Regions from separate parts of the Bacillus sp. CGMCC 1.16607 genome, predicted to be linked through region 1. Evidence: riboswitches for the same ligand, from Rfam matches in the RefSeq annotation. Region 1 holds a riboswitch; each other region holds the start of a gene.

Region 1 (8,311 bases):
AAATTCTTTTTTTAATAATAACTCCACCTTTTTAGGAAATCTCGGACTGGAGGGACATGGGGAAAGGAAACTTGTCCCAAGTTTTATTGGAAATAAAAATGTTTAAGTCTGGGACAATGAACCTGTCCCTGTGTCCAACCTGTTTCCCCTAAACCAGTTCCTGCAAGAAATGCATAAATTGTTTAAGTATTTGGGGGTGCTGTTTTTTGTGTTGGATGACAAAGTCGATTTTGATTGTTTCATCTAGTTTATGGTATTGAACGTTTTTAATTTCTTTCCGACTATAGGCTACATCTGCTGGTAAGATACTGATACCAAGTCCAGCGTAAACAGCTTGTAGAATAGATTCAAGTGAATCAAACTCCATGATAGCAGGGTTATAAAAATTATTTTTTATAGAAAAATCCAACATTTTGTTTCTATATATACAATTTATATCACTATTCACAATTAAAGTTTGATCATGCTGTTTTTCTATTTGACTATGACTAGGTGAAATGAGTACGATGTTCTCTGTGAAACTATAAACGGTTTCGTATGTTGAGTCATTTTGTGGATCATTAATAAAAACCCCATCAAGCTCTCCATAAGAAAGCATTTCCAATAACCTTTGCTTATCATTCGTTCTTACTTTTACATCAATATTATTATGTTTCCTTAAGAAAGAAGAAATAAGCTGAGGAATTTTAACTGCTGAAATCGTTTGGGATGCACCAATTGTTAAAGATCCTCTCCATTTTTGTGGATTAATTAATGATTTGGCTTCACCCATTAATCGTATCATTTGATTTGTATACTTTAATAAAATTTTTCCTTCTTCTGTCAACGTTACCCCTCTATTATTACGTAAAAATAATTTAACCCCTAATTCATCTTCCAAAAACATGATTCGCTGGCTGACGTTAGGTTGTACATAGCCTAATTGATGAGCAGCTTTAGATATGGATTGAAGTTCCGCAACATGCTTGAATATCCACAAATCATGACTTTCCAAGAATACACTCCTCCATTGGTATCATTTAAAATGATACCCCTCTTATTTTTCAGTATTATACCTTGCAGATTCGTAAAAGTATAATAAAAACATACTCAATGAATGAAAGCGGATGATAAAGAATGGAACTAAGAGATAAAGTTGTCATTGTAACTGGCGGTGGCACCGGTGTTGGAAGAGCAACAGCATTGAAATTAGCAGATGCAGGTGCAAAAGTTGTTATTAATTATAGTCGGTCGGAAAAAGAAGCTATGGACGTCATGTATGAGATTACCCGAAAAGGTGGTACTGCTTTTTCTTTTAAAGCGAACGTAGGGATTGAAAAAGAAGTGAATGAAATGGTATCCCAAACGGTTACAACATTTGGTACGGTGGATGGTTTAGTAAATAATGCAAGTATTACAGCACAAATACCTCTGGATAACTTAGATGCTGTAACAGATGAAGTGTGGGACTCTTTATTTAGTGTAAATGTGAAAGGAATGTTTCATTGTGTAAAAGCTGTTGTTCCGTATATGCAGATGCAAAAATCTGGTGTGATTGTTAACTTGGGAAGTGTGGCTGGAATGACCGGAATCGGTTCATCCATCCCTTATGCTGCAACTAAAGCAGCCATTCACACAATGACAAGATCATTAGCTATCGCGTTAGCACCTTATATCAGGGTGAATAGTATATCTCCTGGTGCAGTAGATACAAGATGGTGGTCCGGTAATGAAAAAAAAATGTATCAACTTGCAGGCAACTTACCACTTAATAGAATTTCTACACCAGATGATATTGCAGAATCTATTCTTTTTCAATTAACCCAAGAATCTATCACAGGCCAAGTATTTACCATTGACAATGGTCAAACTCTTTGAAGAACATGGGGTCAGTATAGATTTTGATGATGCTAATGTGGTGATTGAGAAATTCGAGAAAGAGGAATTTGATTTAGGTATATGTATTGATTCTACCCGCGCCTTGGGTGGACTAGAACTACACAACATAAAATGAAGCGTCTCGAAATATAAGATGGATACATTTTAATAAGTGAGGGTTACTGGAAACAGCGTCCAAGTGAGGGATATTTGCAGGCACTTGGGGGTGCGGAAGAGGATGATTTGAAAAGTCATGCTGATGATGTGAAAGTTGCTGAAGAATTGGGTTTAATCCCAATATATGATCCAATGTAGCAAGTGAAGATAACTGGGATATGAGTGGCTTTTCTCCTTATCGATTGAAAACTATTGTCATGAAAACCCAAATGATCGGGATTGTAGTTCTTCCGTAAATAGCAGTAAAACTTAAAATCCCTTTTAAAAGTAAATGATCTGGGAGTTGATATTCCTATATTATTGAACCTACATATGTTAAAATCGACCTTTCTCAACAAACTCCCGATCCTATATTTTAAAAAAAATTGAATTTATTACCATAGCAGTTATAATAATTAATAGAGACTTCTGAGCGATCACACCATTGAATTAAGACTAATACCTGAATTAATAGGAGGCAATCATGGGAAGATTAGTTCATTTTGAAATTCATGTGAGTGACATGGAGCGTGCAAAGAAGTTTTATGGAGAGGTATTCGGATGGACATTTCAAGATTGGAGTGAATATGCTGGAATGCCATACTTTGGAGCAGTGACTGGCGATGAAAATGAACCAGGAATCAATGGTGCCTTAATGCAGCGTCAAGGTGCAGCGCCAGAAGCAAACCAAGCTTTAAATGGATTTGCTTGTACAATGGGAGTCGAAAATTACGATGTAACAGAAGCTAAAATTATGGAGAATGGCGGCAAGGTTGCCATGGCTAAATATGCCCTACCAGGAATGGCGTGGCAAGGGTACTATATTGATACTGAAGGCAATATATTCGGAATACATCAACCTGATGCGAATGCAAAATAATCATTCATTGGATAATTAGTCTATTATGAGGACTAATTATCCTTTTTAATTAACTTTAATGAAGGAAGTGATGAGAATGGGAGAGGATTATGTTCATGCGGGTGAACAATATCATAAAATGGATGCTACCCTTTCAGCTAGCCTAGTGAATAAAAAGGTGGGGCTTGGGTCATTTCTCATTACGCTATTGGTATTAATTCTTTACGATATTATCTGGGGGATTTCCTATAGTCATAATTGGATGGTTTATGGGATGTTAATATTCTCTTATTTTTTATCGATTATTCTTCATGAATTATTACATGCCTTTGGCTTTGCGGTTATTGGAAAAGCTGGTTGGCATTCTATTAAAATAGGTGTCATGTGGAAGCAAATGATGCCATACGCACATTGCAAAGTGCCAATAACAGTGAAAAGTTATCGGTTTAGCCTATTATTACCGCTTGTGATCACTGGATTAATTCCATTAATCATTGGTTTTACAATTGGAAACGGAATTCTCGTCATATTAGGTACACTCCTAACCCAAAGTGCAGGAGGGGATATTCTAATTTATCAATTATTAAAAAGCTATCCAAGAGATGCCATTGTCAGAGACCACCCAAAAGAAATTGGCTGCGAAGTCTTTTTAAATAAAAATTACATATATTAAGGGAACGCGGACGTCTACAGCCTAACATGCTCCTGTTGGTTGATTTGTTTAGTAAGTTTAGTAGTTAAGAACCATTTTCAAGCGAATGAAAAAGATCAATTCTAAAACCTCTCGATGTATGTTAAAATAAAATTCCTTGGCAGGGGCAATTCATTTTTAAACAAAACAAGCAGGAACCATAAAAGGTTTCCTGCTTGTTTTCGTTTGATTTAGGGGAGAATGGGGGGCGTGTCTCATCCTTCTTTTTATATGAAATGGAGGCAACAGATCCCCACCTATACTTCTCTTCGGATGATCTCGGTATCTTGCAAAATAATCGTTGTAAACTTTTTAATATTATTGTAGTCTTAGGTATAAAGTTCTATTTTTGTTGGTCTCTAAAAATAGAATCCTATCAACCAAGATGGGAAGCGTAGAAATATAGCCTTTATTTTGGACACTTGGGCTATATGGAGCTAGTAGTGTAACCGGTCCTCTTAGAAAAAAATGATCTAAGAGGAGAAATGAAAAATGAAAAAAATTTATGTAAAAGCCCTTGGAACAACAATCCTTGCTGGTACATTAGTCCTAGGTGTTGGAAACGTTGCTAATGCAGCTCCAAAATCTACTAAGGAAGTTAAGGAAGTTGAGACTGGAAGAACCGAGCAAAAGCGTGAGACAGGTGTGATTACTTATAATTCATTAGAGGTTGCCGCTAGAAATGCAGAGCAAATTTTACTTTCTGGCACAGTTGTCATTGATGGTCCACAGCTTGTCGTTAAAGTGAATGGACAAGATGCTTCAGTTACGAAAATCACTGATAAAACTTGGTCTTATTCAGTTAATCTTGATGTTACTGGTCTAAAGGGAGATTCAACATTTGCGATTGAAGCCTATACGATTTATGCAAATGGTCGTCCATCTCAAGATGTACACACATATGCTAAAACAGCTTCACAAATGGTACATATTCCCTACATCACTGAAACAGAAGCAGTGAACAAAGAATGGACGTCCTATGACCGTGAAACAAATCAGTTTACCCTGAGCTACAATTTAGTTAATCATTGGTCTCGTGGTGAAGATGAAGCACTTCCGACTACATCTGTAACAGTTGCTGGAACAACTGACGAATTTAAGATCTCAGGAGCAACTTTAGCAGGAGAAACTACCGTCCCTACAGCATTTAGAAACTTTAGTGTATCAGATGAAGCACCTGTGTGGAGTTTCGATGAAACAACAAAAACCTATAGCTTAACTTTTACTATTTTTAAAGAAGATAGTAAAGGTGGCGTGACTTCTGAAACAATCACTAGAACTGGTTTAACTTCAGGCCAACCAGCTACTATTGAAGTAACAGTAGGGGATGAGTTTGGTACAGTGACTCAGTCCAAAGAATTTAATGTTCCAGTGGCACCTGTTGTAGAAGTAGTGGTAACAGATATTAAGGATCTTACAATCAGTGTTGTTAGTCACAATAAGGAGCAATCCAAAGTTATCGCAACTTACAAACTTGTCTATTCTACTGGTGTTGTAGAAACAAAAACAGTAGAATTAGGTGGCACGATTAGTAAGCCTGAAGGTGCACAAAACTCTCAATCTAGAGATTTTACCATTACGGAAGGAAGTAAGTCACTTTCGTTTACAGTAACAGTATTAGATAACGGATCCTATACTGTAACATATAAATAACTGTTTAAACCTCGGATTATTATTATATAATCCGGGGTTTGTTTGTTTTTTAGGGGCAAGGAACAGGAACCTTGTCTCAGCCTGATTACGGTTACCTTTTATATAGAAGGGGGGAAGCTGAGGGATAGAAGGAATCTTTTTTGATTAATTTGAAACTTTTTTTGAAATATAATCGTATAGTTAATAAAAGCAATCCTAATTATTGGAGGAACAGAATATGCTCAATATGGGAGACATCGTTTTCCAGCTATTCGCAATACTTATTCCAGTGCTATTTATTGGCCTTATATTTCAATATTTACGGTCAACCAAGAAACAAAATGAACGATTAAAAAGAATGGAAGAAAAAGTAGACAAGTTAATATGACAGTAGTAGTTCCATGGAAGAAGGAAAAAATGTATTTAAACAGACTGCCTAGGCAGCGGAGTTCTTTAAGTTGGAAAGGGGAAGACATATGTTTAAAAAATTAGCAAGTGAAGCTTTAGGCCTTAGTGATGTTGGTGAGATAATCAAGCCAGTTGACTTTAACAAGACAGAATCTGATGATTTTGTTCTAACTGAGGACAATGAAAAGATTTTCTTTCTGATCAAGTCAAAAAAAGATGAGTATTGCTTTACGAACCTGGCATTAATTCATGTTGACGGAGATTCCGCCGTAAGTTCCAAGCGTAATTTAAGACGTTATGATTATTTTGCAAATGAAATTAGTGGTGTAAGTATTGAAACAGCGGGTACCATCGACCTTGATATAGAATTGAAATTTACGATGGGAGGAAAAGTATTCTCGATTGATATTCATAAAAAATATTCCACGGAAGTAACGGATATTTACAAAGCCCTTCTTGCTATTTCAATGGTTCAAAAAGACAATGCTAGACTGCTAGCTTACGGAGATAAGAGCCTTCAAGTAGCAGAAGAGGTTATCAGAAATAACCGCACAGTAGAATCAAACCTATCACATGAATTTGGCCAAATCGCTACCTTCGTTAATACATGGCTAAAAGAACTTCATAAAAATCACACAACAAAAGATTTCTCGGATGTGTTTCAAAAATATATTCAAAATTAAGGGGAGTTGTTTTACGCAGCTCCTTTTTCATAATCCAAAAAAGATCTGAGATTAAGCGTTTTTTTTATGTAAAAACAACTAAAATGATCTTCATTTATTAGGAGGTAATGTATAGTCATTTTGTCATTTTAGCATAGTATCCAAAAAAAAAAGCAAACTAAAATGGTGGGTGCCAATATTTTGTTGTGCATTCAACTAAAAAGAACAGGATGGTGCAAAATGGCGAAAAATAAGAATAATAAATTTAAAAATCCAAAAAATGCTTTACCAAAAACAAGTGTTGAATTTGCCGGAGAAAACGGTCTTGAACAAAAAGCATTGAAAGCCTTAAAAGGTCAGAATAAATAAATGAATAGAAAAAATGTCCTCCATTCCTATGCTAGAGGACATTTTTTTGTAAAAGTTGAGGATGGATAAACAGTGTTTGTTAAAATTTATCAGTATCATATTGAAATAGATAAAATAGACGAATTTTTAGAAATTCAAGAAAAAGCAGCAAGTATTTATAACAGATATATAGATTTTCATACGATATTTCTACATAGTAAGCATGATCAATCAAAATGGTTGGAGATTACTAGATATAAAGATGAAATGGAATATCAAAAAAGTATAAAAATTATAAATGAACAGAAAGAGATCCAAGAACTCTTTGAATCATTCCAATCTCTTCTAGTTCGTCAAAAAAAGGAGATAACGGAAGAAGATTTTTTGGAGAGAAAGAGCCTTCTTTTTATGTAATTATTTATAACAAAATGGTAGGAGAACACCGAAGATATTTGCCTAGTTTAGAGCAATGAGGATTACTTATTTTAATAGTTTTTATTTATAGTGATTCCTATCAAAAAGTAAATTAAAAAGGTTGGTGGAAACAATGAACTCACAATTACAAAGTAAAGTCGAAAAAATAATAGGGGAAATTCGTCAACTAATAAAGCCGGATGAACAGGGATGTACATCTGAAGTTCGCCAAATTATTACCGATAATGGAACTTATATACTCAAAAGTTCCTATAAAAATAAATATAGAGAATGGTTAAAAGCCGAGGCTATCATCTTAGAAAAACTAAATAACCAGAGCCAAATTCCGGTACCAAAATATTATGGCTTTATCGAAGAAAACGAGAGCAGCCATCTCATTATGTCCTTCGTGCACGGAATGACACTAACCATTGCTTTAAAACAAGCTAAGAACATAGAAGAGAAAAAATTATTAATTAAGAGTTTTGGTCATTTTCTCCACAAACTCCATGAAACTCCAATCATTGAGACTTTAAATCTAACAAATAATTGGTTGGACGATCAGTTGATTAAGGCTGAAAGGTATGCAAAAAGTGGCCAAGCGGATGGTAGTCCTAAACTTTTGGAAAAATTAAAGTCTACCAAACCATTACCAGTCCAACAAACAATTATTCATGGTGACTGCACAACAGACAATGTGCTCGTAGTGGATGGAGAAGTCCAATTCTTAATCGATGTCGCAGGTATGACCGTAGGAGATCCACGGTACGATGAGTCTCTAGCTATCGGTAGATTGATTCATCGTGATGAATACATCGCTGCCTTTTATGAAGGCTATACACGCTACAAGGTTTCGAAGGAAGAATATCAATATTTTGATCAAGGATTATATGAGTTTTTCTAGTTTTTATAAAGAACTATAGAGGTGATCCAGTTCCAGGAAAAGGAATCAATCATTTACTGTTTTCAATCCTTTTTAGATTTTACAAAGTACTTAATAGATTATAGTAATAACAAGATAGAATGGTTAGTTTAATTATAATTGAAGTGAAGAGGTGATACCTTTGATTTTAGTTAGTTCTTGTTTAGCAGGGTTAGAAGTAAGGTATAATGGTACCCATTGTCTTAATGAAAAGGTTCTTCAACTGATAAATGAAAAGAAAGCTATTACAGTATGCCCAGAGTTACTTGGTGGCTTTTCAACACCTAGGGAGCCAGCAGAAATAGTGGGCGGCAACGGAGAGGATGTACTTGAAGGTAACGCTAAAGTAGTTGAGGCATCAG
Region 2 (8,311 bases), on a different contig from region 1:
AAATAAAGATTTAGTTCCCTCCGAAGGTTCAAGGGGAATTAATTATGGCTGGTCTGGTGATGTGAAATATCATTTAGGAGCAGAACGTGAAGTAAAAGGAGAAAGGGAACATACCATTCATATAAGTCTTGCGAATAACCCGAGTCATTTAGAGTTTGTTAATCCCGTTGTACAAGGGATCACTCGTGCTTCACAAGAGGATAGTACGAAAGCGGGTTTTCCAAATCAAGATAAGCAAAAATCATTTAGTATTTTGATTCATGGGGATGCTGCGTTTCCAGGTGAAGGGGTAGTAGCAGAAACGTTAAATTTAAGTAATTTAAAAGGCTATGAAACAGGTGGAACCATTCATATCATTGCCAATAATCTGTTAGGATTTACCACAAACAATACGGATTCTCGTTCGACAAAATATGCTAGTGATGTGGCTAAAGGTTATGAAATTCCGATTATTCATGTGAATGCTGATGATCCAGAAAGCTGCTTGGCTGTCATGATATTCGCTTTTCGATATCGTCAAAAATTTAAGAAAGATATTCTTGTTGATTTGATCGGATATCGACGCTTTGGACACAATGAGATGGATGATCCTCAAGTCACACAGCCTCATTTATATCGAAAGATTAATGAGCACCCGACCATCGCGAAAAAGTATGCAAATGAATTGATTTCTGGAAATGTTTTAACGGAAGAGGAAGTGAACAAAAAAAGTGAGGAACGCATGAGTGAACTCCAAACGATTTTTGACCAATTAACGGCAGGGGAAGAAGAACCTGTTCCTGTTCCAAAGCCCATTTCTCCTGAGATTCCGGAAATTGACACGAATGTTTCTCTTGATTTATTACAATCCATCAATCGTAATTTGTTAAATTGGCCAGGGAATTTTAAAGTGAATCCGAAATTAGAGCGAATTTTAAAAAGAAGAGAGACGGCATTTGCGGAAGGGAATAAGGTGGATTGGGCTTTAGCCGAAGCGCTTGCTTTTTCCTCTTTATTAGCTGATGGAAAGCCAGTCCGTCTAACCGGGCAGGATAGTGAACGTGGAACATTTGCCCACCGCCATCTAGTTCTACATGATTATGAAACGAATGAAAGGTATGTTCCATTACACCACTTTCCTGAGGCGAAAGCTTCATTTTCTATCTATAATAGCCCTTTATCTGAGACGGCTGTTCTTGGCTATGAATATGGTTATAGTATTCAAAAGCCAGATGCCCTTGTCCTTTGGGAAGCCCAATTTGGTGATTTTGTGAATGTGGCCCAGGTGATCATTGATCAATTTATTTCAGCAGGTCGAGTAAAATGGGGACAAAAATCAAGTCTTGTTATGCTTCTTCCACATGGTTATGAAGGGCAAGGTCCAGAGCATTCGAGTGGTCGAATGGAACGTTTCCTCCAATCGGCAGCAGAAGGCAATTGGATCGTTGCCAATGTAACGAGTGCTGCGCAATATTTTCATCTTTTAAGAAGGCAAGCATTCCTTTCTGACACGGATGAAGGACGTCCACTCATTATTCTGACACCGAAAAGCTTGCTCCGTCATCCATATACAGGTTCCCCTAGCTCAGAATTAAGTAATGGTACGTTTAAACCTTTATTAGAACAAACAGGAACGGGAGCCGAAACAGATAAAGTAAAGCGACTTATTTTATGCAGTGGAAAAGTGGCAATTGATTTAGCTTCTAAAATTGATGAGATGACTAGTGAAGAAGTAGAGTCATTACATATCGCTCGAGTGGAACAGCTTTATCCATTTCCGAAAAGGGAAGTGCAGGAGTTAATTGAACGCTTTCCAAATCTGAGTGAGATGATATGGGTTCAAGAGGAACCGAAAAATATGGGAGCATGGCCAGTCATCCACACCTATCTCGCGGAAGTGAGATTGGAGCGATTATCGGTTCAATATATTGGTCGACCAAAACGAGCAAGTACCGCAACAGGTGATCCGCAATTCCATAAACAAGAACAAACGTGGATTATCCAAGAAGCGTTAAATGTGAATAAAGGTGGGATATAAAGTGATTGAGATTAAAGTGCCTGAACTTGCTGAATCAATTACAGAAGGAACAATTGCGGGATGGATGAAAAAAGTTGGGGAGTATGTTCAAAAGGGTGAACCACTTGTTGAGCTTGAAACCGATAAAGTAAATGTAGAAATAAATAGTGATTATAGTGGGACTATTAAAGAATTTCTCTTTCAGCCAGGAGATAATGTGGAAGTCGGTCAAGTGATTGCAAGGATTGATGAAAAAGGGGTTGAAGGAGGTGGAGGTACAGCAAGTCTGGAAGTGGAGTCTGCCCAGCAGCAAAAGCAAGAAGGGGGAAAACAAGAACCAGAGACTAAGCCTTCTATTGCCGTTCCGGAAAAGCCAAAACAAAATCAACCAGTAGCTTCACCCGCCGCCAGAAAAAAAGCAAGAGAATTAGGAATCGGATTAAATGAAATTCCATACCAGGATCCACTTGGTAGAATTCGGGTGGATGGTGTAGAAGCTTACAAGCAATCTCTGGTAACGACTCCACAAAAACCAGCTAATGTAGAAAAACCATTGTCTCCACTAGCGAATGAGAAGGAAGAATTGATTGAAAGAATCAAAATGTCAAGACGTCGCCAAACGATTGCTAAAAGGCTGGTAGAGGCACAGCATACAGCTGCCATGCTGACCACCTTTAATGAAATTGATATGTCCGCAGTCATGGATGTACGTAACCGCCGTAAAGATTCTTTTTTGCAAAAGCATGGGGTAAAACTCGGATTCATGTCCTTTTTTACAAAAGCAGTTATTGGAGCGTTAAAAGCCTTTCCATTAGTAAATGCGGAAATCCAAGGGATTGAAATTGTTTTAAAGAAGTTTTATGACATCGGAATTGCTGTTTCCACAGACGATGGATTAGTTGTCCCGGTCGTCCGTAATGCCGATCGCCTAAGCTTTGCTGGAATTGAAAGAGAGATTGGGGTTTTGTCACAAAAAGCTAGAACGAACTCGCTAGGATTAAATGATTTACAGGGTGGAACCTTTACGATAACAAATGGTGGAACCTTTGGATCCTTGTACTCTACTCCTATTTTGAACGCACCCCAGGTCGGTATTTTAGGTATGCATAAAATTCAAAAACGACCAGTTGTCGTTGATGATAAGGATACGGTTGAAGTTAGACCGATGATGTATGTAGCCCTTTCCTATGACCATCGAATCATCGATGGAAAGGATGCCGTTCAATTTTTAGTTAAGGTTAAAGAATTGTTAGAAAACCCAGAGGACTTATTATTAGAGGGATAGAACGATATAGCCATTTAAAGAACAGACTTTAGGGTCTGTTTTTTGTATGTTATAATATTCTGAAAAAAGGGGGCGTAAATAATGGAAGAAAAGGTTTTGAAGGCAATCCAGGATGATTATTCAGATGATTTTGCCTGGTGCTACGGGTGTGGTCGATTAAACGAAGAAGGCCATCACTTCCGAACGGGCTGGCAAGGTGAACAAACCGTTTCTATTTATCAGCCTTTACAAAAGCATACCGCGATTCCTGGTTTTGTATATGGTGGGGTGATTGCCTCGTTTATTGATTGTCATGGGACAGGATCGGCATCATTGGCTTTACATCGAAAAAATGGCCATGAACCTGGGGATGGAACAGAGCCTCCACGGTTTGTGACGGCTTCTTTAAACGTTGACTTTGTTAAGCCTACTCCTCAAGGTATTGCTCTAAAAGCGGTTGGGACTGTTCATGAAATTCATCCGAAGAAGTGGAAAGTAGAAACAGAGGTTTATTCGGGTGAAACACTTTGTGCACGTGGAGTAGTTGTTGCGGTAGTCATGCCTAGTACCTTTATAGCTAAATAAGTTGACGTAAAAAAGCAGGGCAATCCCCCGCTTTTTACGTTCTCTCGCTTAATGATTCGTTAAATTTTTTTAATAATTGTCCAAAATTGTGGCGTTCTTCGTCAGACCATTGATGAAGTAATTTTGTAATACTTTCTAATCTAGCTTGCTTATATTCAAATAACTCCTCTATTCCTAATTCTGTGATTTGATAGAAATAGGCTCTTCGATCTTGTGGGTCAGGAACTTTGTATACATAGCCCTTTTGTTCAAGCGCTGCTGCTTGTCTACTTACAGTTGAAATATCTAATTGGAATTCATCGGCTAACATTTTAACTCCTGCTGAACCTTTTACCGATAATTGATGTAACAAAAGATAGGCGGATCTGTCTAAATTTTTATTATCTGATGTAATGGATGTGAGACGACGAACGAGGATGGCCATTTCCAACTCAATTGTTTCAAGAGAATGTTCATTCATTACTTTCCCCACCTTTCTACTAACTTCATCTAAGAACTATGATAACCCATCTAAAGCTTTGTTTGTCAATGAACACATCTGGTTTTATTGGAATATAATTGTATTATGCAATTAAATGCTTGTATGATACAATCATATTAATCGATTGTATGATAAATGATAAATATATGGGGGGAATGAGTATGAAAGCACATGAATTCATGAATACCCAAGTGTATAAGGTGAAGGAACAAGATACTGTTCGTTCTGTAATTGAAAAGTTTATTGAATACCGCATCAGTGGACTTCCGGTCGTTAATGATCGAAATGAAATCATTGCTTACATTAGTGACGGTGATATTTTACGTTATATCGGCAAGCATAAGGACCTTGTCATTGACTCTTTTTATTATATGAGTGTGATTAGTGGAGACTTTGAAGAGTTTGATGATCGAGCAAAAAGAATTCTTGATTTGAATGTGCTAACGATTGCAACGAAGAAAGTAATTACGGTTCCTAGTAATGAAGAAGTGGAAAACATTGCTGCTATTTTAGGGAATAAACGGATTAAGAAATTGCCAGTTGCCCGAAATGGTGTATTAGTCGGGATTATAAGCCGAGGTGATGTCATACGCCATACGTTTAAATCAATCCTTTAATGGATTCCTCAATTGAATAGGAGTGTAGAATGTTATGTCATCTTTTTCGGAAAAAAGTACAAGTGTAAAGACAATATCCATTCAAGAAGAGAGCAGTCTGTTGAAACAACCAAAGGCAGTTTGGGCGGTTTTCTTCGCTAGTATTATCGCTTTCATGGGCATTGGTCTTGTTGACCCGATTTTACCAGCCATTGCTGAAAAATTGCAGGCCTCTCATAGTGAGGTAACATTGCTATTTACTAGTTATAATGCAGTCATGGCGGTAGCTATGCTAATCACTGGTTTAGTTTCATCTAGACTTGGGATTAAATGGACCTTGCTGGTGGGGATCGTCATCATAGCGATTTTCTCAGGATTGGGAGGGTTATCCAATGATATATGGACCCTTGTTGGATTGCGAGGAGGATGGGGATTAGGAAATGCTCTATTTGTGGCGACAGCTTTAGCAGCCATAGTGTCTTTATCCGATAGCGGAACAGCAAAAGCGATTATTTTATATGAAGCAGCGGTAGGACTTGGGATTTCCGTTGGGCCATTGCTTGGGGGGTGGCTAGGCGCCATGTCATGGCGAGGGCCATTTTTAGGAGTGGCAACCTTAATGATTATTGCTTTTATAGGCCTATTTATTTTAATGCCAAAAACCAATCAACAAAGTGCTTCAAAATCGAAAACATCCTTATTAGATCCATTTCGGGCTTTAAAGCATCGATCCCTTCTAGTGTTGGGGATTGCAGCGGCACTTTATAACTTTGGGTTCTTTACCTTGTTGGCATACGCTCCCTTTGTTATGGGGTTAGATGAACATGGTTTAGGCTTTGTGTTCCTAGGTTGGGGTATATTATTGGCAATTACTTCAGTATTCATGGCACCCAAACTTCAACAATGGTTTGGAACGATTAAATCCATGTGTATGATGTTGAGCTTATTTGCCTTACTACTAGTCGCAATGGGACTTTGGACATCTACACAATGGGTGATTATCGTTGCGGTTATTGCTGCTGGAGCCTTATTAGGGAATAATAATACATTAATTACTACCGCTGTCATGAATGCGACAACGGTCGAACGATCTACCGCATCGGCAGCATACAGCTTCCTACGCTTCTTAGGGGGTGCCGTAGCACCATTTTTGGCAGGGAAGTTAGCTGAAATTTTCAACCCGCATATTCCATTTTTTGTGGGTGCAGGGTTTGTCCTTGTTTCAGTGCTTTTCATCTGGTTCAATCAGAAACATTTAAAGCATGTCGATCATGCTGCACATTAGAAACAAGGGGTAGCCCTTGTTTTTTTGTCTAGTAGATTTATATAGAAAGTTCTAATTTGCTAATTTTTAAAGAATAATTTACCAGATTTTGAAGGATATACGGAAAAACGGCCTGCTGATATAATAGTTCCAAAGTCTTAAGTTGAAAGTTTGTTAATCGGTAACTATTGAAACATTCATTATAAATGATATACCAATATACTACTTAGTAGATTATTTATTAAAAAATTCATATTTTTCTTTTGAAAAGGCAAACCTGTTGAAAGATGGGGACGCAAAGCTACAGACCTAAGGGAGCGAACCTATGGTGGCTGAGTTACCTGAGGAATAACTTTATAAAGGTTATGTCCACTTGGAGATGACCTTTTGTTGTAGCTATTTTTAATCGAATGATTCATTGTGAGGGTTTATGATGCTAACCATAAAACGTCCAGCAACTCTGTTTGTTATAATCTATACGATGGTTTTTTACGTCTGGCTTTTTATCTTTAAGGAAAATGACATGCTACGTATTTTAGGAACGAGTGTCCTGTCATTTTTAGCTGGAAGTATAAGTTTTATATGGATGTTACAAACGAAACGGAAAATCGATAACAAACCAAGGAAGTTTTGGCTACTTTTAAATATCGGTATTATTTTCTATCTTATAGGTCATATTATTTTGTTTTATTCTCAAATAATAAATAAGGTATCTCTATACAGTACCTGGGGATATTTCATGTGGCTAGTTGCCTATTTCTTTTTTTTACTCGCCTTAATCTATCAAACAAAGGTGATTAGTAGTGCTGTTCCAAAGGGGCCATTTCAATTCAATATTTTTATTTTCATGATTATTGCAGCGACAATCAGTATTCACTTTTTAATTAAGCCTATATGGGAAGCTACCAATCAATCATTTGGAATCACTTTCATGAAATTAACATATCCAATCCTTGATTTGAGCATCTTATTTGTTCTAATTAGTCTTTATTACCTATCTCGGTATACAAAGAAAAGGGGAATGACTTTATTCATTTCTTTAGGATTCGGCTTACAAATATTGACCGATACGATGTATGCCTATCTATCCTATATTGAAGAATATCAAATTGGAAGCTTTATTGACCCATTATGGCCGATCGCTCTTTTAATCATAGGATTTGGCAGCTTTTGTGAGAAAGAGAATATTAATGAGCAGTCAGAAGGTAAGAATTCTGAATATTCAGGCCGTGCGGATATTTTCCCTTATATAGGTGTTGTTTTTTTACTATTATTAGCGATCCATTCTTATTACCGTGTGTTGAATACATTAAGTTTTGGTGTAATTATTACGATGCTCATTGTTATATTCCACCAGCTTGCCATTTTGAAAAAAAATAAAAACTTAATGAGTGAATACAAGTATTTGGCCTATCATGACCCGTTAACGGGATTAGAAAATCGGACCAAATTTGTTGAGGATCTGAACCGGACCTTAGCCCGAGCAAAAAGTAGTCATCTTACGATGGCACTTATATTAATTGATTTAGACCGTTTTAAAAATGTGAATGATACACTAGGTCATCATATAGGAGACAAGTTATTAATTGAAGCTGCGGAACGATTAAAATATAGTTTTGATCATTCAGAGAGGGTTTATCGAATCGGTGGAGATGAATTTATAATCATTTTATCAGGGATGACCAAACAGAATTGTATAGCTGTTTCAGAATCATTGGTAAAAGCATTTACGAAACCTTTTCTTGGTAATGATTATGTGGTCACTCCAAGTATAGGGGTCAGTTTGTTCCCTGAAAACGGGAGGGATGCAGAAACACTCCTGAAGAATGCGGATACAGCAATGTATTTAGCTAAAGAGCGTGGGAAAAATAATTATCAATTTTTTGATTCCAAATTGGACGAACTTAAAGTACGAAGAATGCAAATCGAGAGCGGGTTACGTAGAGCAATCGAACATCATGAATTTACCCTATTCTATCAGCCTAAAGTAGAACTACAAACAGGAAAAATGACAGGAATGGAAGCACTTTTGCGATGGGAGCATCCGCAATTAGGTCCCATTTCTCCAGGAGAATTTATTCCGATTGCCGAGGAAACAGGGCAAATTGTTGCCATTGGCGAATGG
Region 3 (8,311 bases), on a different contig from region 1:
TAGAAAGATAATCCCAGCGCCAATGGAAGCTGGCCATGCTTCATTGATTCCCCCTGGTCTCCAGAAAATGACTAGCATAGTCATTACGAAAACGAAAATTGTCATTCCTATCATGATTGTCATTGAAAAATTCTCCTTTCTTATTAAATGTTATAAGACAAATATCTCTACATGTCCTATTCCCTATATCTATATTCAGCCAGTTATAGGGAGGACTGGTTATATAACCAAATCTCTTAAAATGTATGTTTGTCACACTAGGGAAAATATCCAATAGAGATAGATGTGGAGAAAGTGAAACTTCTATCAGTGGGGTTTATCGACGTACAGGAAGTGCTAGTGCCGAAGTTGCTACAGGACGTAGTGTTCTTAGTCGGCTTCATTCCCCACTGATGGTTAGTTGAACCAATCGGACCTTTACGGGCAGTTGACCCCCACCTATCTTCTTTGTGCTCGTAGAATCTTGAGTTGGGGATCTTACTGCCCGTTAAGAGTGGGAGAAAACATAGAGAGTTTGTTGGTCGGAGGTCATAAAATGAAGGTGAGCAGGTGCAGATAGGTGCAAGAAATCGTTGGCAGGATTTAATAGAGGGGACGGAAGGCAAAATTACAGTATTCTTACTGGAAAAAACAACATCTGGTTGAAAAATTGAAGTCTATCGGACTGGATTCTGCTGTTATCGGACAAAAACTGGAGCCTATCGAACAAACCACGGGTGCTATCGGACAAGTTCACCATTCTATCGGACTTTGTCACAATTAGACCTAATTTCTGCCTCCTTCGACTTGCCCAACCAAATAAAAAAGCACCCCTAGGAGTGCTCTCTACCATTTCACCACCCAATCGCCATCGTTCTGCATGCGTTTGGCGGTATTTTTTGAAATGGTAATCGTATATTTCTTTACCTCTTTAAATAGAGGACTGTTTATTTTCAATACATAGGTTCCTGGTGTAATCGTTTTGTAGGTGACCTGCTGATGATGTCTATTTTCCAGGTATTTCTTGCCGTTTTTCTCTATGGTGACAATTTGGTTCGGATCGTCGCCACTTAAAGTGTCGACTTGAATGAAATTGACTCGATCATGTTTGATGAAATAAATATCTTTGATAGCCAGTTTCCCAGCCGTTGTAAAGGTCCAGATTTTAGAGACATCCTTTGTTCCATTTTCTGTCTTTACTTTGGCGCTTACGACAGCCTTATATTTGGTACCTGGCTGAAGCGGCGCTTTTGGAATGATAAACACATGATGTTGTCCGTGGTCATCAATCGATGGAGTGACTGGATAAAATGGCACAGCTTTACCTGCCACATTTGTCAAAGACACTTTTTCGACAATTAATTGATCATTCTTGTTTTTTGAAAAATAGGCGTAGCTAATCGGGTAACCGACAAAAATGTCACTAAGCTGATAAAAACGTAGCGGATTGGGAGTTTCCGCAACAAACCAGCTGTTCTTCACGTTATTCTGACCATTATGTGGATAAAGGACAATTTGGGATGGCTTGTCCATTAAAGTAGGATTTCCGTAATTGACAACGATATCACCTTGTTTGTTAAATCCTACCCCTGCTTCTTCAACGAAAGGGTCGATGATGCTTAATCGATGGTAAGGTGCATCCATCAAGTCGACGATGCCACTATGTCCTGACACTTTTTTATACGTAATGCCTTCACCAACAGTCCCTAAATATCCAAAATAGGCAGCACGATTCCATGGGTTTTCTCCAGTAAATCCGGGTACTCCAAAAAATTCATCATGCCCGGAATCTCCTTGAGCTGCAAGATAATTCGAATGAGCTTGCGATGACTTTTGAAGGACTGGATTTTTTGAAATGGTGTTCAATTTCAATGTCGTTCGGTAGGAATTGATTTGCTGAACGGCTTCCTCTTGGACTGTCGATAACACATTCATATCTTTTTCCAAAAATGGATTGATCGTCTTTGTGTCGACAGTAAAATTCCAGGAAATGTCGAGGGCTTTTTCCTCATAGACGATTAATTGGACATTGACGGTTTGTTTTCCAGATAGTTTATTTGGTTTATAGGTTAAGAGACCTGTTTTTGGATCGTAGGATGCTTTCACTTTTTTTCCGTTAAGGAGCATTTGGAGTTGATAATCATCATCTGCACCCTTGATGTTAATTTGATAGGAAATGACTGGTGATGCAATTCCAACCAATCCCTTTGGCGAGCCCTCAGGATAATAGCTCCAAGACATTTTCGTATCTTTCAAGGGAAGGCTTATTGGCTCATTCCTTGCTACTGTTGCGATCATCAATATGGCAAGTGCCGAGGTGAGCCATATGTTCAACCATTTTTTCAATTTTATTCACCTCTCATTCCTTCTATTATACTATGAACATGACAATTATCGGAAAAATAACTCTAGTTAAATGTAAAATTTTGTATGGGATTTTCTTCCTGAAAACACTTTCTTAAATAGGGTAGTAATGGTAGAATGAAAGTAATTATCGTAATGTCGGGGCTTACAAGTTTGCTTCCGCTTATAAATTGGCAAACCTTTCGAAAGGAAGGGACGCAAAGCTACGGGTCTAAAGTCATGGAACAATGATCGCCGGGTTGCCTTTATTTTAATAGAATAAAAATACCTGCTTATCATTCATCCCTGAATTTAGATTTTTACTTAGGGTAAGTGATAGGCTTTTTTATTTCTATACACGAAGAATAATCTGTTGGGGAGACCGAATAATGATTTTTTTGAACGATGGACTAAAGAAAAAAAGACGAAATTTTTTAAAAAAGATGATAGTCAATGGTATACTGTCGGCTATTATTTTTTCTAATGCTTCGGCTTTTGCTAATGAAGAATCCCCAACAAAAAAAATCATTTTAGATAATAGTCAAGGCATTATGACAGTAGGGAAATGGAAAGAGTTAAATCCAAATATCGCTATTGTTGTTAAAGATTTATCTGGTAATGATGTTTCAGATGATGTAGTGATTGAAGATGGATTTAAAGTCATAATGGATGGCGGAGAATACATATTTCAACTAGAAAAGGAAGTTCAAATTGATGTGGGTCCCTTTGGAAAAACAGTCGAAAAAATAAAATTGGATCTCGAGAAGAGTAACTATACGAATATAGTTGTTAAAAATGATTTAAATGAAATATTGTCGGATGAAATAGTTGTTTCTACTGATACAGTTCTTTATTTAACAACGGATCAAGGCGATATCGTTTTAAAGGTTATATTCCGATTTAAGAAAGTTGAATTAGATAGGACGTTAGAGGAGTGTAAAAATAATTTTAAAAATGAAGGGGCAACAGAAGTCACATTTTGGGATAAAGATGGGAAACAACAACTAACAGACTATTCAATTAATGTGGTAGAGGGCATGATAGTCGTAATTGATGAAATGGATTTTTTGATTTCGTCTATTCAATCTGAAGACCAAAATGGGAAAGAAGAAACCACTGACCCTAATGCAATTGAAGAACCAATGCCACCTGTAGGGGTTAAGCTTCCCCCTACCATACCAAGTGGCCCGAGCCAAGAAGAGATAAACCAGATGGAAAAATTGAAAGCAGAACAGGATGCTAAAGAAAAAGCAGAGGCTGAAGCGAAAGCGGAAGAAGAGGCCAAGGCGAAAGCAGAGGCTGAGGCAAAAGCTAAAGCAGAACAAGAAGCGAAGGAAAAGGCAGAAGCCGAGGCGAAAGCAAAGGCGGAACAGGAAGCGAAGGAAATAGCTGAAGCCAAAGCAAAGGCAGAGCTTGAAGCTAAAATAAAAGCAGATGCTGAAGCAAAAATTAAAGCTGAAATCAAAGCGAAAGCCGAAGCTAAAGCCAAGGTACAAGCAGAGATCAAAGCAAAGGCGGAAGCAGTAATTTTAAAAAATCAAGCTAATCTGGCTGAACGCGTAATGGAAAGAAAGCTGAAGGATTGGAAAGAAGCAACCAAAGAACTAGCAAAGGTAAACAAGACAGCCCAATCCATCAGAATGTTCAATGGCAAGCCAGACTCAAGGCAAGTGGGTAACGTAATAGGGCAGTATCAAGCCATTGTCAATAAGTTATTTCATGCGAAAAAGTATAGTGATATAGTAAAGACGGTTTCGGATGCTGTAGAAATGTTAACGAAGAAGAATGTAGACAAGAAAGTGATAGCTGATTTTGTTAAAAAAAACATTAATACTTCAAAAAGCATGCATGTGATTGTTAATGAGAGCAGGAAAAAGAAATTAGATGTAACAGAGTTGGTTAAATATCAAATAGAGTTAAAGAATAGAGAAGAGCAAAGAGCAGGGCTGAATAAAAAAATGATTTAGAAGTCTGCCTCTGTCTAAGTAGCTCTACATTAAATTGGCACTCCCTTATTAGCAGAGTCTAATAGGCGAGTGCCTTTCTTATTTAGAATTTTCGTATTAATTAGTGTATCCTTAATTGTGGGGGATTTTTTGGTTCTGAATTTATAATCCTTAGGTTATCTTTTCCTACTTTTCTAAAAGATCCTTCACTAGCTCAATCGGAACAACCAGACCTGAAGCTTTTTCATTTCCCAAGAGTTTTGGAACAGTAGTAGCGTACACAACCCCAATGACTTCGTTATCCTCAGTCAACACGGGACTACCGCTATTCCCTCTATATACTGGAGCAGTTATGGTCATGACAGGTGTGGATCGGTCATTCATCATGGCCATCCCTTTAATACTTCCTTCATTAGCAATTTGTGTATAGGCAAGGGGATTGCCAATAATATAGACATGATCGTTTTCTTTCCATTTTTGTGTCTCTTGAAGCTTCAATATAGGTAGATTCTCACCATCAATTTCTACAATGGCTATATCAAGTTCAGGGCTATTTTTAATCACCCGACCCTTAAAAACCTTATTATTTTGAAAATAAATATTAATCGAGATCATTTTTTCAACAACATGTGAATTCGTAATAATGAGTCCATCCTCATTTATATTGAAGCCAGTGCCTTTGACACCATTACCTTCAATTTTAACAACAGCTTGTTTAGCAGTTTGAATCGATTCTTTTTGGGATAACCGGTATGACGTTTTAACAAACTCAAGCGCCGGGATATTAATGACATCAGTCCAAATGGCTAAACCATTTATTAAAAACACAAACGCCAAAACAATAGCACCAGTTTTTAGAAAAAAGCCCCTTCGCTTCCTACGCCGAATAGTCTTTTCATCCACTTCCTCAACCAGAAAAAAATCCTCTAACGGTGGCTCATCATCAATTAAATCCTTTTCATTTGCATCATTGTTCATTTGTACAAATTCCTTTCAAGACTCTTCTACTCTTATTGTAACAATCCTTTCAGTATTCATGCATTAAAAAAGAAAAGTCCAATATGGAATTACGCTGTTGAACGTTCTTCTAATAAATGTTTAATTATTTGGCAAATATGGGGCAAGCTTCCTTTAGATTCATCAATTTTCTCTGTGCATAATAAAGAATAAAGGAGGTGAGATTGCTTTGATTAATTGTTTGCAAAATCAAATACTTCCATAAAAAGAAAAATCTGCGGGAATATTCCAACAAGTCCTTTATTAATCTAGTAAATCCTTCGCATGTTCAATTGGAACGACAAGCCCTTATGCTTTTTCTCCACTTTTCAACTAATGATGGTTCATCGAGTAATTCTTAACCATTTGATTATCGTTTATAGTAAATGTTTCTTATCATGGTTCATCTCTTTATATTGTAACAATTCGTACATAGAAAAAGAAGAAAGCCCTGTAGAATTTCTCTCTACAGGACTTCATTTCTTATCATTTCATCAGACAAAAATAGTTATGAACAAGAGGGACAGTTTACTGTCCCCATGTCCCATTATCGTGTTGCTGTTAGTTTTGTACCTGTTTTAATCGTATTACCGCTAATATCTACCGCATCTGCATCTGCTTTTACTTCAACTTCAACTGTTCCTGTAGCAAAGCTCATGGTTGGAGATGTTATGACATATTTTGTTGGATCGGCTGTATCTTTTGTGACTTGTGCATCAGGAACTGTTGCACCATTTACTTTAATCAATAGGTCACCAGCATCAACCGGCTGACCTGCAGCTGTGCCAAATGCTTCACTGAAGGTTAATACAAGGCTATTTGCAGCATTAATGGAAGCTGATTTTAACTCTGGTTTTAAATTATCAGTTAAGGATGCAGTTACAGTCACTTGGTTCATCATATTACCTGCTAAATCATGAACATCTTTAACCGTAATTAACTTAGTTCCAGAACTTGTTATTGAACCAGCAGGTAAGGTAACCGTTGCTGTCTTCTTATCCGTACTTAAATAAATAGTTGAATCAGATGGGATTGCTGAACCATTAATTAGGTAGTTAGCAGGGTTTGTTGCTGACCCTACAACAGCGCCACCTTTAACAGGTTCATCAAATTCAACAGTGAAGACTCCTTTTGTTCCACTCTTTTCAGCAACGTTAACTACAGCAGGTGCAGTTGTATCAGTTGTAGCTGCTGCTCCCTTTGTAAAGGAAATATTTTGTGTTGCATTATCATTAGGAGTGTTCGCTTGATCTGAGAATGCCCCTGCTTGGACATTTAATGTATATGCGCCATCAGGTAAATTGGAAGCATCAAGAACAAGTGTCTTAGCTCCTGCTGTAATCGCATTTGGTGCCAATAATTCTTTTGCACCAGATGCTGATAAAGTTGTTCTCACATCATAACGAACTCCATTTAAGTCAGTGACAAACATATTAGCCGAATAGCTAGCAGCAGCTTTAGCTCCTAGTGCTTCAGAGAATGTTAATGTGACATCACCGTTTTTGTATTCAGCTTTTTGGACTGTTGGTTTAATGGTATCCTTCACAAATGAAACGGTCTGTTCTTTATTAACTCCGACATTATTTTGAGCATCCTTATATCCTTCGAGGACAACCCTTATGTCAGAAGAGTCTTCACCAGCAGCATAAACAGAGCCATATGGTAATGTAATTCTAAACGTTTTATTATCATTATTGACATCTGTCACTGCATCTGGAGTCAGTGGGGTTGTTCCTTTATACACCTTTAAGGTAGAGCCATTAGCAAGATCTGCACTTAGATTTTCGTCAAATGTAATTTCAAAGACATTTTCGCCATCAACTTTAATAGAACTTACAGCTGGAGCGACATTGACAATGGAATAATTGAAGTTTGTTGAATAAAGATCCATTGTATTTCCTACTAGATCCTTTGCCCCCGAAACGACAATTGTGTAGGATTTATTATTTTCTAGACCTGCTATGACTGGATCATTAGCAGCTAAAGTAACTGTACCATCTGCATTAACGGTCACATTTGCAGCAGTAAGATTTCGTTCATTAATGACAACAGTTGGTTTCGTAGCCGGGTCTAATCTTTCATTAAAGCTTAAAGTAATACTTTTATTTTCGGATGGCTTTACAGATGTAACAATTGGCTTACCTGTATCATTAAAGGCTAGAATATTCGCCTGATCCGCTCCTAGCTTATCACCAGTAGCAAGTAGGATGTCCTTTTTAGCCGTTATTTGATAATGGGTATTGTTTGTTAATAGTTCACTACCAATTGCCCCAGTTGCTGCAAGCTTAATAATAACGGTTTTCTTATCATCTTGAAGTGTAGCTGTATCGCCGCCTTTTAAATCAATATTGTTAATTGAATAATTGGCTATCGTTTCTGCAGATGCTTTATCCAGCTCTTTGTTAAAAGAGATACGTATTTCATTTGCATTAATTGCTGCTACTTCTTTTACTGATGGCGCACCAAAATCAAATTCAAAGTCTTTTCCGTTAATATTGATTTTTCCGGCTTTCCCACTTAAATCCTCATGAGTAAGGGTATAAGTTTTCCCATCTGCACTTGCAGCAACATTAGTAGGTGTAATGGTTTTGCCATCTACTTTAACAGCAAAGTTCTTAGCTGTTAGTCCTGTTTTTGCTTTATCTAATGTAACAACTGTTGTTGTAGGGCTAGTCACAGTAGCGGACGCTACGTCTACAACCGCTGGATTTGCTTGTTCATATACATCTAAGCCACGCTTTACATACTTCGCAAAGTCGGCGCGATCAACTTGGTCTTTGGCACGATCGATATCAGCTTGGGTTAATACTCCGTTTTGGAAAGCGACGGTGACTGCTTCTTTTAAGGAAGTAGAAACTTTAGATGTGTCTGGTGTTGCAGCTCCAGGTACGGCTTTTAAGCCATATGCGCTAACTAATGCTTTAGCAGCTTGTTCTAATGAAAGAGCTTGCTCACCATGGTATTTTCCATCTTTATATCCTTCAAATACACCTTTTTGACCAAGTGCTTGTGCAGCTTCATAAAAGGTTGAATCCTTATTAATTTCA
Region 4 (8,311 bases), on a different contig from region 1:
TTTACCGTTTGGTGAAAGTGTAATGGTGTAGCGCATAAGTAGTTTATCATTCATTTTAAACGAGCCTGCAAATCTACTTTCATTATCATAGGTTATGATAAATTTATAGGTATGCTTACTAAGTTTATCGCTACCAAATGCAGGGACTAACGCATGATTCCAACTAGAATCAAACAATTTCCCTTGCTCGTTCATAATGATAACATTGCTATTAACAAGTCCATTTCCCAAGGTGAGCGGGTTTATCGTTACTATGGAAAAATTAGTTGCATTTTTATAATCCATATAATTCGTCCCTAGCATGACCATTGCAAGTTCAGACTGACTTGATTGTAATTGGGCTCCAGTAATTTGCATGTCCCGTTCTGGATCATCACTAGCAAATGTGCTCGTTGCGGATATACAAACTAGTAGAATAGATAAAAATAAAATCCTCAATTTCTTCAACTAATAACCTCCTAATTACATTTTCTTATCTGTTACAGTTATAATTCTTCATACCCCTCCACATAAATAGTAAAAAAGTGTCCTAATGCATTTTCTAAATATTTATAAACCAAACCATCTTGATAAACGACACTAGAATTGGCAAGTCCGTTCTCTGACTTAACCATATTACGATCAAGCTGCTTAATGATGATTTCTGGTTGGACTGACGAAGCAGTTATTATTAATTCATTCAATAAATATAAAAATTCTCGTGAAGGTTCTCCGCCACTAAAATGCGAAACTCCGACATTTTCCAATTGATCACTTCCATCATAATCCAAGTTAATCTCATCAGTTAATTTATACATATATCCAACTGATTTTGATGGATCTTTATAGTCAGGGATTAGTTCAAATGCGCTTAACGGTATTTTGTAACCGGTCTTATTTGCAAGACTTGTAAAAAACTCACCCGGAGATTGTCCAGATAAATGATTATCTACTACACTACTGGATTCGGTTGTGTACTGTGGATTATCTTCAGCCCATTGCATCCAAGGTTCATCTTCGTTAAAATTCATATACTGTTCCTCTGTGGTGAAAGAATGAAAATTTTCCCCTTCAATATCAGGTTTTTGCAATGCTAAAGCTAAATACCAATCCTCTTTAAAAACAAATTCTTTTGTTCTTAGATCAACTACCCGTAATTGATTAGAATAGACTGTTAGCTTAAAATCACCGTAGTTCAAAAATAACCAATTATCATAATCTGATTGATAATATTCATCTTCAGGACTAGGTTTTTCAATGGAGTCTGGTTCACCCCAATTTTCAATTATTTCTTCTTTACTCATCAATAAAGTGACCCCGTTAATATAAAACTTATGATCTTTCTCTTCAATAATAAAATCTCGGTTCGATACGGCATTCTCATCAATCGGAGTATAGGTAACTTGTTCATTTCCTTTAGCTAACGTCTTTCCTTCTTGGGCTTTAAGTAGTAGATCTAATGTCTTTTTATCATTAGGTTTTAGCCCTAATGCTTTTTTGAAAATATCTATTGCATCATCATAACTCTCTTTTTCAAGGGCATACATTCCATCCTGTAATAAAGCCTCATACTTCTTGTCATCCTCTGACTGACACCCAATCAAGAGAAAAAGAGAGAAAATAAGAGGTAACATCCATTTTTTATTCAAACTACATTCAACTCCCTAATAAAACTTTACTTTCATTGAAACCGCCGGCTTCCACAGAATTATAATTATATTAATCTGTTTAATAGATAAATTGTATATGGTGTAACCAAACCAATAGCTGTGTACAATCCAGGAGTATACGTTTTTAAAATAAGTGTCTGTAAGATATGTACCAGGTTATGTAAAAGTACAAAAACCAAAAAACTCAAAAATAGGATTTCAGCCCAACCGCTTTCGATAAATTGAACTTTTAAGTATACGATTGTGGAACCAACAAAGAATATTACAACATCCCTTTTTGCAAATGAATGTGAATTTATATTCCAAAATTTCCAAACCAAAGTTTTCAAACGGTTATTAGAGTTTTCTACCAGATGAGATGTTTTCCGAGACCAGTTTTCTACACTGATCATTTCTTCAAAATCATGCAACATAAAAATGACCAAAAAAAGCCAAATGGCATTATGAATTTCAATGAAGAACATCATGTACCTCCTTAAATAATATCTTTACGATAGTACCATAAATTGTTATTTTTGGATAATTTAATGAACAATTCATTGAACGATTTACTTTGTTGAAAAATAGGAGTTAACAAGAACTTGTTAACAAATGGTTTGGGGTAAATGTCCTTCACTTATAGATGTAGGTTATAGGCGGTACCACTGAATAAAATATCTTTCTAGACAAATAATATGTCTAGTTTATAACTAGACAGGAGGAAGTCGAATGGTAAATATATTGGAAACAATCATGGATGCATTGAAATCTATTACAGTTCAAGATGAAGATCAACCTCTTCATGTCGGAGAAGTGATGTCTTGCTGGATTTACTTAGCTGGACTTGAATTAGCTAAAGTATCTGTTCAAGCTGGTATCAACACGACGACGGATGATGAGTTAAAGACAATACTTGAAGAAGATATGAAACTTGGGACAAGTCAAAGGGAAAGACTGCGTGAATTCATGATAAAGGAAGGGATTACTTTACCTCCTTCCCCTGAAGAATTGCCAAAATCAGACCCTCACACTGTTCCCCTTGGTGTCAAAGTAACAGATGATGTAATTGCAAACGAATTATCTTTAAAAATCATTAGTTTAATCATGCGTGCTGCTGGTGCTGCTTCCGAATCGGTTCGTACGGATGTTGGTTTATTGTTTGTTCAGTTTCAAGCAGAAAAATTAGCTTTCGCAACTAGATTAAAACATTTGATGCGCAAACGCGGATGGATTAAAGTACCACCGTTTTATGTTCCTCCTGGTTCACAACAACCATTAAGGTAGGAGCAGTGGAGAAGTAACATATTAATTGATATGAAAAAATATCAACTTTGTTCCTTAAAAACTATAGGTAAACTATCGTTCTGTAAGGTACTTATATTGGTGAACATTTTTACCATGAAAACAAGGATCACTCCTACATAAAAATAGAGGACTAATCTTTTTATCGCTATCTAACATCCGATGCCATGTATATGTACTTCACATTTGGAAAATGGTCCTCATTTGTCTTTTGTCGGAGTCTGAAACCCAATATAGCACACAAAAGAGGCTGCCTCTAAAAGTAATCCTTCCGAGTGCAGCCTCTTCATTTCATATTCTATTATTTTTTTTCTACTAACCAATCACTTTGAATTTTCCAAGTACCATCGCCAACGTTAGTGAATGTTGCATTAATATTTTTATAACCGCCGTTAAATCGCATAGTAAATGTGACGACATCTCCTGCAGTTGGTTTGCTCCATGAATAAATCAAGTAGCGTAAATAAACCATTTTATCTTCTCCGCCACTATTTAAATATACTGCATTACCATTCTGAGTTCGCGGGCTATCCGCTTGGAAAAACGAAGTTGTAAGTTTTAGTTTAAGTTGGTCAAAATTTGTTGCACCCTTTTCCACTTCATAATAAACATATCGAGACGCTACTTTTGCATTAAGGTCATTTTGTAATTTATTAGCTTTATCCAGCAATTCAGTTTTACCATTGCCATTTGGCAATCCATTCACATATGTCATTAAATTATTAATTAAAGTTTGAACCTCATCTGACTGAGCTTTTGAGAAGTTGCCTTTGTTAAAACCGGTGCCGACATTATCCAATGCAGCTAAAGCATTGCTCGCTACTTCATACGTTGTATTGTCGATAGGTACCTCTTTGTCAACTTGAGTGGCTGTAACCTCTAATTTGATATTCCCAGTTTTGCCTTGGAAGTCAATGTCATGGTCACTATGTGGCCAAGATACAAATATTTTATAGCTTTCCGTAGCATTTTCTGGTTTGAAATTTGTTGAATACTCAACTTCTACCCAATCATTATTAACATTTCTTTTTAAAGTCATTTTCACTGGTGAACGATTATCTTGTGGGAATAAATCTCCACTAGGTGTTAAATTTACTTTGTACTCTACTGGAACCTCTGTGTCATTCTTTTTAATTTGGAAACTATAGACCTCTACTGGATCCATCCCTGGGAATAGTTTCTCGTTCAGATCAAATTGTGAATTCCCAATGGTTTTTTCACTTGAATCCACAACATCGACGTTGAAGACAGCAGCTTTGGCTATATTCTGATCACTTTGGAAGCTTTTTGTAAAATATGCCACAGTCCCCATCGTGGCTATTGCTAAAACAAAAACAGAAAACAAGCTAATTATTAACTTCTTTTTCATGAATCTTCTCTCCACCTTTTCATAATTCATTTTGAAATATTAATAGTTTTACCTTTTCTTTATGAATTAGAAATAAAGAACTCCCTCCTTATAAATCTATTTTTCAACTTTGGGATTTAAATGTCATTTCCCCTTTGCATTTCCCTTAAGATCCCAATAGTTAGAATTAACAATAGAAGCAAATCTCCTCTAAAGAACATTTTGTTCTTATAAAAGAACATTAATTCAATTATAGCTCATCCAATAACTCAATTCAACATAAAGAACAAATTCTATACTTATAAAGAACATACCGGTAACAATACCTATTAACACCTGCAGTGTCGAAGATTAAAACATAAATATTTTTTAAAGAATATAATAATATAAGGTTGCAACTGTATATCGTTGGGGTTGTTGGTGGATACTTTTCTTCCGTTGTTGGTAGGAGGAGATAATCTTGGAAACGTTTCTTAAATTCTGCTAGAAGGAATGAGGGGAGCAGTACGCGAAGGGATAAATGGGTGCAGTTTCTTGGGAGTGGCAGAAACTTTAATTAAAATAGCGATAATTTTATTCGAATCACTAACCTTTAGTTGTTATTCAATTGAACTTAGCGGTCAAACATTAATGTTTGACCGCCATCCAAGAAAACATATTTCGTATCTATCCATCCATGTTCATCTGAAATACTATTAAATTTAGGAATGAATGGTAGGTTTCATCAATAATCTGCCTTTGTCGTTTTCTAATTGTTCACTTTAAAATTATACCAATCTTCACTATCTCTGTAGTGAGGATCCGTGTACAAAATAATTTCAGATACTTGCGTTCCTTCTGGAATGGAGATCCATACGGTACCTTGATTTTTACCATTTGGACGTAAATTCGCTGCTTCAAAAGTTCCTTCATTTAAAGTTGTAGAGGCATCGATTTCGGCCCCATTCTCGTTATAAAATACGAAATTTCTTTCGGTAAGGACACTACTCTGTAATTCACTGCCACTAATATTCTCAACAGATAGATCTAATAATATATAATCAAAAAGGGTATCGAAATATTCAGCATCCTTCTTAGCCGATTTCTGGTTCATCTTGCTAAAATTACTACCACTATCCGTTTCAAGATCTGAATGGTCTGTTACTGTTTCTATTCTAAAATTATTGACTATTACTTTTGCCAGTTCTTCCTTATTTCCCTCAAAGTCTCTTTTCGATAAATTGATTTCTTTTCCAAATTCCGTTTGAACCTCTTGGGGTTCACTTTTCTCCTGCTTCTCTTCTACCTTTGGCTCTTTCTTTTCTTTTACTGGTGCTGCTGTTTCCTTTTCACTACAGCCGGCAATCACCAGGCTTGATAATAGTAAAGCCGCAATCATTTTCTTCATTAAATATATTCTCCTTTTCATATAGTTTCGGATGGTACTTTACACCCAAATAGGTTCCTTCCAACATCTCTAATATTGTATTTCCTTCAAGCTATTTCCTTTGACATACTGAATTTTACGATTAGCTGAGTCGACTGAAACAATAGTGGCTCCTGATTCCCAAGAGACATCTACCTTTAAGTCTTTAACTATTTTCCCATTAAAATCATATAGTGAAAGAGATTCTTCATCATAGTTTGCACCCACGATAAGCTTTCTCTTTAGATCAACATCGTACACTAGGTTTATCTTTGTAGGAGTATTAACTGTAGTATTTGTTGCAAAATCATAATAGACGGAGGCATCCTTCTCATAGTCATTCACAACCAACCCACTTTTTACAACTTGATAGTTGCTACCATCACAAACACTTGCCCCATAAAGCTTGGAAACTAGCTTTGTTAGCTGCTTTGCACCTTTTCCATCTAAACCACTCTTAAACAACTTTTTGTCTTTGATAAAATAGATCGAATCCTTCTCAACCCAAAAATCATCAACAGCACTTAAAATAGCATTTTTCTTCTTCCCATCTATAGAAGCCTTTATTACCGTGAATTTGCCCATTTCACTATTTTCTATTCGAGCATAATAAATATTAGCTCCCACTACTTCAAAGGATTCTACTGTATTGGATGAAATCCAATCAGGTGTGACTTTCATGACTTTACCAGCACTGTTTCTTTTATATATTTCAAGAATTTCAGCACCGCCGCCACCACAACTACCACCCATATACATACTCATGCCAAGAAATTTTGTATAATATAGTTCTTTTCCGACAGCTTGAACATCTTGTAATGGCCGTACGTTTCGAGTAAACATATCTTGTTTTTTATAATCCTCAGCAGTAGCAGGGCGATCATTGGTATAAAAAAAACCACCCATTAACTTTCCTAGCTTGTCTACCTCCTTTAATTCATAAACACTATCTTTTATAACTAACTTCGATTTTCCGTTAGGTACTGAACTATAGATACCTGGGACCGTGCTTTGATCACCTTTAACGGTAAAAATGGTTTCTTGTGTTGCTGCTGTTGCGGATATTTGTGATATAGCAAGCATGGAAAGTACAGTTGCTGCAATCAGCTTTCTATTCATCTTTTTCATATCCAACTTCCCCCTTTTCCTATTCTTTTGAAAACGCTTATTTAACCAATCAAAAAAGCCCAGCAAACCCGTTCACCATACGGGTATTTGCTCGGCTGCAAAATACTTCCATTCAAAAATAATTGCAACCCGGCGATCATTGTTCCATGAACTTTAGACCCGTAGCTTTGCGTCCCTCCCTTTCGAAAGGTTTGCCAAATATGAAACTTTATTACTATAACATTAGCGAATAAATTCTACCATAATACCCAAATTTATGTAAGTAATTTCTCCTTTTTCTTAATAGGTAAAATATTACAACCATAGGGTGTCAGGCACCCTATGGTTTCACCAACCTACTCGCATACTTGATCACACTATTTTCACCAACAAAAATATATTTACCGTATGCTTTAATCCCGTCCAGCATTCTTTTCGTGCCATTCGTATCAAAATTAGAGTTTTCAATAGGGATTGCAACTTCTTTCCACTTTACTCCGTCCTTTGAGACATAGTAAGCATTGTAGGGTACATATTCCCCATTAATTTCCTTAAACGAGTCGTTGAAAGCATAAAAATAACCATCAAAAGTAGTAAGCAATTCAATGTTTGCTTCACCTATATTTGTCTTCACCTGTAACCACTTTGTTCCGTCCTTAGACACCCATGCATTGGATAAATTATATCGACTAACGGCGACATATCGTCCACCCGTATAGGTCATCCAGGCGTCACTTAATTTAATGGATTGAACGGTTGTCCACTTCGTTCCATTTGTCGATTTCATGATTTTCGTATAACTATTTCCATTATTATGCACCTGGAAGGTACCAACTACTTGCTTGCCATCCCAAATCATGGAGGTCAACCAATAATCATCAAGACCTTTGATATGTGTCCATGTAAGCCCATCCTTCGAGGTGAAAGTACCGGTTGTTTGATCTGTCGCTACAAAAAATTTCCCAGTCCAGAGAATATTCCTTAGTTGCCCATCCTTTCTCATAGAGGGAATATTCACCTTTTTCCAATTGACTGCATCAGTTGATACATAGGCTCCATAATGACCGACGGCAACGAAGCGGCCAGCACCCCATGCGACATCATATAAGTTCTTCCTCCACTTTCTCCCTTCCATTGCAAACGGATTGCTACTCGTCCACTTTACACCATCATCTGTATAAATTGCCGTTCCATCAAGCCCTACAGCAACCGACCTTTTTCCATTCGTCGCAATTCCGCCTAATTCAACGTTATAAACCGTACCAACTAACCGATAGCTCCACTCTACACCATCCTTTGTGAAAAAGGAGTATGTTCCATCCGTATAATTTCCTGCCGTGTTCGAACCAATACCTGCAAAGCCTCCTTGGACCGGATAAAGAGTATATACGGTCGTATCTAGCTTCGGAAGATCATGACGCTTCCACACAGTACCATTGTTCGAGGTATAGGACACATTTTTATAAATTCCATCGCTCACACTACTATAGCCAACTGCCATAAAGCTGCTACCATTCGAAA

The links. A riboswitch is a leader RNA that binds a small molecule or an ion and turns the genes downstream of it on or off. The one in region 1 is predicted to bind cyclic di-GMP.
Region 2: another riboswitch for cyclic di-GMP. It lies ahead of ACFSO7_RS23425 (putative bifunctional diguanylate cyclase/phosphodiesterase); the one in region 1 lies ahead of ACFSO7_RS13675 (hypothetical protein).
Region 3: another riboswitch for cyclic di-GMP. It lies ahead of ACFSO7_RS02250 (hypothetical protein); the one in region 1 lies ahead of ACFSO7_RS13675 (hypothetical protein).
Region 4: another riboswitch for cyclic di-GMP. It lies ahead of ACFSO7_RS02520 (hypothetical protein); the one in region 1 lies ahead of ACFSO7_RS13675 (hypothetical protein).

Annotation. Positions count from the first base shown of each region.
Region 1 covers NZ_JBHUJX010000019.1:258,785-267,095, reverse strand. The annotation lists gene ACFSO7_RS13695 (LysR family transcriptional regulator) at 149-994, opposite strand; gene ACFSO7_RS13690 (SDR family NAD(P)-dependent oxidoreductase) at 1,117-1,857, shown strand; gene ACFSO7_RS13685 (VOC family protein) at 2,498-2,893, shown strand; gene ACFSO7_RS13680 (DUF3267 domain-containing protein) at 2,970-3,545, shown strand; cyclic di-GMP riboswitch class II at 3,943-4,027, shown strand; gene ACFSO7_RS13675 (hypothetical protein) at 4,056-5,216, shown strand; gene ACFSO7_RS13670 (DUF4083 domain-containing protein) at 5,434-5,583, shown strand; gene ACFSO7_RS13665 (PH domain-containing protein) at 5,672-6,286, shown strand; gene ACFSO7_RS13660 (hypothetical protein) at 6,506-6,634, shown strand; gene ACFSO7_RS13655 (hypothetical protein) at 6,707-7,027, shown strand; gene ACFSO7_RS13650 (aminoglycoside phosphotransferase family protein) at 7,161-7,931, shown strand; gene ACFSO7_RS13645 (2-thiouracil desulfurase family protein) at 8,092-8,311, shown strand, end outside.
Region 2 covers NZ_JBHUJX010000036.1:202,820-211,130, reverse strand. The annotation lists gene ACFSO7_RS23455 (2-oxoglutarate dehydrogenase E1 component) at 1-2,017, shown strand, start outside; gene odhB (2-oxoglutarate dehydrogenase complex dihydrolipoyllysine-residue succinyltransferase) at 2,019-3,281, shown strand; gene ACFSO7_RS23445 (PaaI family thioesterase) at 3,363-3,845, shown strand; gene ACFSO7_RS23440 (MarR family winged helix-turn-helix transcriptional regulator) at 3,880-4,305, opposite strand; gene ACFSO7_RS23435 (CBS domain-containing protein) at 4,488-4,943, shown strand; gene ACFSO7_RS23430 (MFS transporter) at 4,978-6,207, shown strand; cyclic di-GMP riboswitch class I at 6,447-6,531, shown strand; gene ACFSO7_RS23425 (putative bifunctional diguanylate cyclase/phosphodiesterase) at 6,620-8,311, shown strand, end outside.
Region 3 covers NZ_JBHUJX010000007.1:192,364-200,674, reverse strand. The annotation lists gene ACFSO7_RS02260 (arsenic transporter) at 1-123, opposite strand, end outside; gene ACFSO7_RS02255 (CAP domain-containing protein) at 826-2,325, opposite strand; cyclic di-GMP riboswitch class I at 2,506-2,590, shown strand; gene ACFSO7_RS02250 (hypothetical protein) at 2,712-4,289, shown strand; gene ACFSO7_RS02245 (S1 family peptidase) at 4,455-5,246, opposite strand; gene ACFSO7_RS02240 (Ig-like domain-containing protein) at 5,812-8,311, opposite strand, start outside.
Region 4 covers NZ_JBHUJX010000007.1:255,261-263,571, forward strand. The annotation lists gene ACFSO7_RS02490 (hypothetical protein) at 1-447, opposite strand, end outside; gene ACFSO7_RS02495 (hypothetical protein) at 486-1,628, opposite strand; gene ACFSO7_RS02500 (HXXEE domain-containing protein) at 1,694-2,113, opposite strand; gene ACFSO7_RS02505 (DUF3231 family protein) at 2,358-2,912, shown strand; gene ACFSO7_RS02510 (hypothetical protein) at 3,232-4,299, opposite strand; gene ACFSO7_RS02515 (hypothetical protein) at 5,027-5,665, opposite strand; gene ACFSO7_RS02520 (hypothetical protein) at 5,735-6,811, opposite strand; cyclic di-GMP riboswitch class I at 6,932-7,017, opposite strand; gene ACFSO7_RS02525 (sialidase family protein) at 7,131-8,311, opposite strand, start outside.